DNA from 3 places in the Arthrobacter sp. 05L428 genome. Region 1 is predicted to be linked to each of the others. Evidence: riboswitches for the same ligand, from Rfam matches in the RefSeq annotation. Region 1 holds a riboswitch; each other region holds the start of a gene.

Region 1 (2,253 bases):
TTTACCGCACGCGGCCCGGGCTGCGCTGCCGGTCAGTCGACGGAGCAGGGGGCTGCGCCAGCGGTGCCAGGCGTGTTCGGCGCCCAGTGCGGATAGCTGCGCGTGTCGTTGGCCGGCACCCAGCGTCCGGCGTCCACGACGTAGTCCCAGCCCAGGCCGTTCCGCCGCAGCTCCTGGAGCCCGGCGAGCAGCCGCTGCGCGTCGTTGAGCCGTGAGCCGAGGCCGAAGCTGGCCCGGAGCGAACCGGCGGGCAGGCCGAGCCGTTTTAGCAGCGGGTGGGCGCAGAACCGGCCGTCGCGCAGGCCTATGCCGTGCTCCGCGGACAGGTATGCGGCGACCAGGCCTGCGTCGTAACCGGCGACCGAGAAGTTGACCACGCCGATCGTCCCGGGGCCGCCTTCCCGGCCGGTGTCCTCGAAGATGTGGTGGACCGTTACGCCGTCGATCCGCTCCAGCCCCTCGACCAGGAAGGAACGGATGGCGTCCTCGTGGGCGTGCCACTGCTGCTCGTCCAGCGCCTCGATAACCTGGCTGGCGCGGGCCAGCGCGGCCGCGCCCAGGACATTGGGGGAGCCGCCCTCGTGGCGGGCCGGCCCGGTGGTCCAGCTGACGGCGTCGAGTCGTGCGTCCCGTACTGCGCCGCCGCCAGCCAAGTGCGGGGTGCCGGCGTCCAGCCAGTCCGGCCGGCCCACCAGCACGCCGGCGCCGAACGGGGCGTAGAGCTTGTGGCCGGAGAAGGCGAGGTAGTCGACGTCGTCCGCGGCGATGTTGATGCGGCGGTGCGGGGCCAACTGGGCCGCATCGACGGCGATCCGGGCGCCGAATTCGTGCGCCAGCGCGGCCAGCTCACGGATCGGCAGGATTTCGCCGGTGACGTTGGACGCGCCGGTCACGGCGAGCAGGCTTACTCCGCCGAGGGCGAGTTCCGCCCGGAGCCGCTCCACGGTGCCGGCCAGGGTGGGCGCCGCGACGACGCTGCGGTGCGGGACGTTTTGCCAGGGCAGCAGGTTGGCGTGGTGCTCGATGTCGAGGTAAAGCACCTCGCCGGTGTGTCGGCCGTCGTCGACGGGCAGGCAGCCGGCCAGCAGGTTCAGTGCGTCGGTGGTGTTCCGGGTGAAGATCACGGAGTCATCCGGACGGCCGCCGACGAACCCGCGGACGATGTTCCGGGCGTTTTCGTACACCGAGGTACTCAGTTGGGAGGCGTAGCCGGCGCCGCGGTGCACGCTGGCGTAGTACGGCAGGATCTCGTTCAGGTAGGCGGACACCACGGACAGCGCCGGGGCGGAGGCTCCGTAGTCCAGGTTGGCGTACCGGACCTGGCCGCCCTGGATCAGGGGGGCCAGGATTTCGGCGCCGGAAACCGCGGACAGTGGCCGGCGGGCGGCGTCGAAGCGTGCGTCGGTGAACTCCGGGCCGCCGGCGCTGGTGGTGTGGGTGGGGATGGTGGCAGTCGTCATGGGACCTCGCTCGAAAAGGACCCCGCACACAGGGGATCCGCGCTTGCCGGGTCCGCTCCGGACCGGCCAGGTCGTCACCCGGGGCACCCCGCCGCGAATGGAGGGTTGCCGGCCAGCAAACCGGGGTTTTGCGCTGGCACTCGTGACCTGCTTCGAGCCTAGGACATGGCCGGTCGCACGGAAAAGGGAGGGCGGAATATGAAGCGTAGTGTTACGGGCTGCCTCGGGCGTGGCCGGCTAGAGCAGGTCGTCGAGGCCCGGGTTGAGGCGCTTGAGGACTTCGGAGTGCAGGATCGAGTTGGTCGCCAGCGCGTTGCCGCCGAAGGGGCCGTCCTCTCCCTCGAGCGAGGTGAAGCGGCCGCCGGCCTCCGTCACGATCGGGACCAGCGCCGCCATGTCGTAGAGGTTGAGTTCGGGCTCGCAGGCGATGTCGACGGCGCCTTCGGCCACGAGGCAGTAGGACCAGAAATCGCCGTAGGCGCGGGTACGCCAGACCTCCTCGGTGAGTCCGAGGAACTCGTCGAGGTTGCCGCGCTGCTTCCAGCCGCCGAGGCTCGAATAGGACAGTGACGCATCGGCGAGCCGGGAGACGTTGGAGACCCGCAGCCGGGTCGCGGCGGCCAGTGAGCGGCCCATGTAGGCGCCGGCGCCCTTTGCGGCCCACCAGCGCTTGCCCAGTGCGGGGGCGCTGACGACGCCCACCACGGGTTCGCCTTCGTCGACGAGGGCGATCAGGGTGGCCCAGACCGGGACGCCGCGGACGAAATTCTTGGTGCCGTCGATCGGGTCGATG
Region 2 (2,253 bases), on a different contig from region 1:
GGTGTGGCGCATGAGCTGCTTGACCGGGCCCTCGATGAATTCCCGGGTGCCCAGGATCGCGCCGCCGAGCACCCGGCCCTGGCCATCGATGTGCTTGGTGCCGGAGTACACGACCACGTCCGCGCCCAGCTCCCCGCACCGCTGCAGCAGGGGAGTGGCGAAGACGTTGTCCACCACCACGGTCGCACCGGCGGCGTGCGCCAGTTCGCTTACGGCGGCGATGTCCACAATTTCCTGCATGGGGTTCGAGGGAGATTCGAAGAACACGGCCGTCGTCGGCACGGCCAGCGCCGACCGCCACTGCTCTAGGTCCGGGCCGTCCACGAAGACTGTCTCCACGCCCCAGCGCGGCAGGATCTCATTGAGGATGACGAAGCAGGATCCGAAGAGCGAGCGGGCGGCGACCACGCGGTCGCCGGCCCCCAGCAATGCCCCGAGCGCGGTGAACACCGCTGACATGCCCGACGCCGTCGCAAAGCACGCCTCGGTTCCCTCCAACAGCCGGAGGCGTTCCTGGAAGGTGGCCACCGAGGGGTTGCCGTAGCGGGAATAGACAAACCGTTCGTCCTCGCCGGTGAAGGCGCGCTCAGCCGCGGCGGCGGATTCGTAGACGAAGCCCGAGTTCAGGAAGATCGGTTCGGTGGTTTCCTGGAACCCGGTGCGGTCGAGTCCGCCGCGGACGGCCTGGGTGTCCGGGCTCCAGCCCTGGGCATTGGGATTGAAGCTCACTTAGTGCTTTCCAGGTTGGTCGGCAGGCCGTGGTTCTTCCAGCCGTTCACGGTCCGGGCGCCGGTCGGGCCCGGTTCGCCTTCGAAGCCCTCGAGGACGTTGTAGGCGGTGAAGCCGGCCGCCGTGGCGGCGTTCGCGGCGGCGACCGAGCGGGCGCCGGAACGGCACAGGAAGATGAGCTCGGCCGCCGTGGCGCCAGGCGCGTGCTGCCGCAGTTGCCGCTGGAGTTGCTGCTGCAGTTGCTCCAGGAAACGCGGGTTGGGGGCTCCGCCGGCCAGGGTCCACTGGACGAAGAGCGGAGCCTGCCGGTCTTCGGTGCCGGCCCCGGTGACCGGGACGCCGATCTGCGACCATTCCGCCTCGGTGCGGACGTCCACCAGGATGGCGCCCGCCCCGACCTTGGCCCAGGCTTCCTGCGGGCTCAGGTCTCCGGCGTAACTCATGCGTGGCCCTCGCCGGTGAACTCGGCGCCGTCGAGCTCATCCACCGCGTTGGCGACGGCGGCGTCGGCGCTCGCGATCGCGGCCGGCAGCACGACGGCCTGGGCCACGATCACGGTGCTGCCGTTGAAGGTGGCGGAGGGGCTGCCGTGCAGGACGTAGCCCTCGGCCAGGGCGGCCGAAACGCGCTCGCAGAAGCTGCGGTCATCGGGCCCGGTGAACAGCCGGTACGCCAGTCTTTCCTCGGCGGGTCCGGGTGCGGCGGGGGATTGGGCTGGGGCTGTGGCGGGCACAGCGGGTGCGGATGCGTCGGGCACGACGGATCTCCTTACTTTCACGCTTGCAGCTCGAATGGTCGATATGCCGAGTATTCACCTGAGGCACCCCGCCGCGAAAGGGAGGGTTGCCGACCGGCCAGTCAGGGCTTGGCGCCGGGTCTCATTACTCCCCAAAAACGTAGCACTTACGACGCCGGCGGCACCGGCGGCGTCGTCATGTTAAGTCACGCGGACGCTGGCATGGCACCTTTCCGGGGGCGGAGCAGCATCACCCGGGACCGGCCGGATCCTACTCGATCGTGGCGAACAGTTCGTTGAGCTCGGCCGTGAGCTGCCGCCGCAGTTCGGGGGTGCCGATCTCCTTGCCGTCGATGTGGTTCACCGGGGCGAGGAGCCGGATGCTTGAGATGAGCCAGACGGCGTCGGCGTCGTACAGATCGGCAGGTACCAGCGGGCCGTAGCCGAGCTCCCACCCGGCGGCCTTGGCCGCGGTGAACAGGGCGCCCTGCGAGGTGCCCGGGAGGATTCCGCTGTCCAGCTGCGGGGTGATCAGCCGGCGCACGGTGCGGACGCCGCCGGCGCCGTCGTCGCTGGTCTCCAGGTGCGCCAGCAGCACGGTCGACGTCGGGCCCTCCAGGACCCGGCCGTCGGCGGAGGTGAAGATGACGTCGTCCGCGCCCTGGTGGTGGGCGTACCGGAGCGCCGCCATGTTGACCGCGTAGGACAGGGTCTTGGCGCCCAGCAGCAGCCACGGGGCGCGTTCGCCCACCTCGCTGTCGTAGCCGCGGTCCAGCAGGATGACGTCG
Region 3 (2,253 bases), on a different contig from region 1:
TCGTACCAGGGGCTGGACGGCAGCCCGGCGTAGGCGACGGATTCGACGTCGTCCCTGGCTTCCAGCCATTCGGCCACCCGGAGGGCGTTGGCGACGTGCCGTTCCACCCGCAGGCTCAGCGTCTCGATCCCCTGGGCGATGAGGAAGGCGTTGAACGGCGAGACGGCCGAACCGAGGTCGCGCAGCAGCTGGACCCGGGCCTTGAGGATGAAGGACAGGTTCGCTCCCAGCGCCCCGTCCGCCCCGAGGTCGCGGGCATAGACCAGGCCGTTGTACGTGGGATCCGGGGTGTTGAAGCCGGGGAAGCGCTCCGGGTCCTTGCCGAAGTCAAAGTTGCCGGAGTCGACGATCACGCCGGCAATCGCGGCACCGTGTCCGCCGAGATACTTGGTGGCCGAATGCACCACGATGTCGGCGCCCCACTCGATCGGGCGGATCAGGTAGGGGGTGGAGAGGGTGTTGTCCACGATCAGCGGCACCCCGGCCCGGTGGGCGACGTCCGCGACGCCTTCGATGTCCAGCACGTCCTGGCGGGGGTTGGACACCACCTCGCCGAAGAACAGCTTGGTGTTCGGCTGCACGGCATCGCGCCACTGCTCAAGGTTGTCCGGGTCCTCCACGAACGTCACCGAGATACCGAACTTCTTCAGCGTGTGGGCCAGCAGGTTGTAGGTCCCGCCATAGAGGCTGGGGCTGGCGACGACGTGGTCTCCTGCCTCGGCGATGTTGAGGATCGCGAAGGTTTCGGCGGCCTGGCCGGAACTGAGCAGGAGCGCCCCAAGGCCGCCCTCCAGGCTCGCGACCCGCTGTTCCACCGCGTCCTGGGTGGGGTTGCCGATCCGGGTGTAGATGGGGGCGAGCTCGGCCAGCGCGAACCGGTTGGCGGCGCTCTCCGCACTGGGGAAGACGAACGACGTCGTCTGGTAAATCGGCAGCGACCGCGCGCCGGTGGCGGAGTCCGGCTCCTGGCCGGCGTGGATCTGGCGGGTTTCAAAGGACCAGGCGTTGGACATCGGAGAGCTCCCTAATGACTGGGCACAGGCCGCCCCTGGCCTCTGGGGCCGGAACGGCTCTGGCGCCGCGCTTGCCTGCCGGCGGACGCCGGCGGGCCAGGTCTTCACCCGGGGCACCCCACCGCGCAAGGAGGGTTGCCGGCCAGCAAGCCGGGGCTCGATGCTGGCGCTCATGACCTGGCTTCAGTCTAGGAACGCGTCCCGTCGGCTGGATAGCTTTGTGACGAAAATGAAGAACGGCCCCGCCGCCGCCCGGCGGACGCCGCGGGAGCCGGAAAGTGCCGTGGCTCTGGCCGGGCAAATCCGAGCGGTAAGCCTCGGAAAATGACATCCCATCACGGTAAGGGCAGCCTAAGCTGAGAGCTCCATCACAAAGTGCCAAGATGAGGGCATGCGCATGGATCACGTCTCTTACGCCTGTGAACAAGATGGCCTGGCTGCCACCACCGAACGTATTGCGACCGCCCTCGGGGTCGAAGCCGTCAAGGGCGGAATACACCCCCGGTTCGGGACCCGCAACATGATTATCCCGCTTGCCGGGCACAAGTACCTCGAGGTCGTGGAGGTCCTGGACCACCCGGCCTCCGACAAGGCGCCGTTCGGGCAGGCAGTCCGGGCCCGCTCGGCCGCCGGCGGCGGCTGGATGGGCTGGTGCGTCGAGGTTGACGACCTGGCGCCGTTTGAGGAGCGGCTGGGCCGCTCCGCCGTCAACGGCAACCGCAAGTTCCCCGACGGCCGCGAACTGGTCTGGAAGCAGATCGGTATCCTGGGCCTGATCGCGGATCCGCAGGTCCCCTACATGTTGAAGTGGGAAGGCGACCCCGCCCTGCACCCGTCCAACGCCTATGCGAGCAATGTGAAGATGTCTGCCCTCACGATCGCGGGCTCGGCCGAGCGGGTCACCGAGTGGCTGGGTGAACCGGTCGAGAAGCCGCTGGAGGATGTGGACGTGAACTGGCTGGCCCCGCACGGGACGCCGGGAATCCTGTCCGTCACCTTCGAAACCGATTCCGGAGCCGTCACGATCTGACGCTTCCTGCCCGAAAAACTTCGGCCGCCAGCAGCGGGTGCCAATGATGCCACCCACCGCTGGCGGCCGAAACACTTTAACCCGTTGCCGTCGGCGGGCCCTTGGGGCGACGCGGGTGTGTGGGCTCAGCCCAGGCCGATTGACTTGCCGAAGAGGCTGAATCCGACGAAGGCCACGATGTCCAGCAGCGCATGCGCAATCACCAGCGGC

What was found. Region 1 has a riboswitch for S-adenosylmethionine ahead of AC1DH3_RS03325 (aminotransferase class V-fold PLP-dependent enzyme). Riboswitches for the same ligand answer to the same signal wherever they lie in the genome.
Region 2: another riboswitch for S-adenosylmethionine. It lies ahead of AC1DH3_RS10040 (DUF1737 domain-containing protein); the one in region 1 lies ahead of AC1DH3_RS03325 (aminotransferase class V-fold PLP-dependent enzyme).
Region 3: another riboswitch for S-adenosylmethionine. It lies ahead of AC1DH3_RS15725 (bifunctional o-acetylhomoserine/o-acetylserine sulfhydrylase); the one in region 1 lies ahead of AC1DH3_RS03325 (aminotransferase class V-fold PLP-dependent enzyme).

What each region holds. Positions count from the first base shown of each region.
Region 1 covers NZ_JBFTNW010000001.1:704,566-706,818, forward strand. Annotated here, with positions in the region: gene AC1DH3_RS03325 (aminotransferase class V-fold PLP-dependent enzyme) at 33-1,460, opposite strand; SAM riboswitch class IV at 1,495-1,608, opposite strand; gene hisN (histidinol-phosphatase) at 1,698-2,253, opposite strand, start outside.
Region 2 covers NZ_JBFTNW010000004.1:47,940-50,192, forward strand. Annotated here, with positions in the region: gene AC1DH3_RS10030 (O-succinylhomoserine sulfhydrylase) at 1-729, opposite strand, end outside; gene AC1DH3_RS10035 (rhodanese-like domain-containing protein) at 726-1,172, opposite strand; gene AC1DH3_RS10040 (DUF1737 domain-containing protein) at 1,169-1,486, opposite strand; SAM riboswitch class IV at 1,501-1,615, opposite strand; gene AC1DH3_RS10045 (aminodeoxychorismate lyase) at 1,737-2,253, opposite strand, start outside.
Region 3 covers NZ_JBFTNW010000010.1:91,705-93,957, forward strand. Annotated here, with positions in the region: gene AC1DH3_RS15725 (bifunctional o-acetylhomoserine/o-acetylserine sulfhydrylase) at 1-1,013, opposite strand, end outside; SAM riboswitch class IV at 1,076-1,191, opposite strand; gene AC1DH3_RS15730 (VOC family protein) at 1,405-2,043, shown strand; gene AC1DH3_RS15735 (CPBP family intramembrane glutamic endopeptidase) at 2,169-2,253, opposite strand, start outside.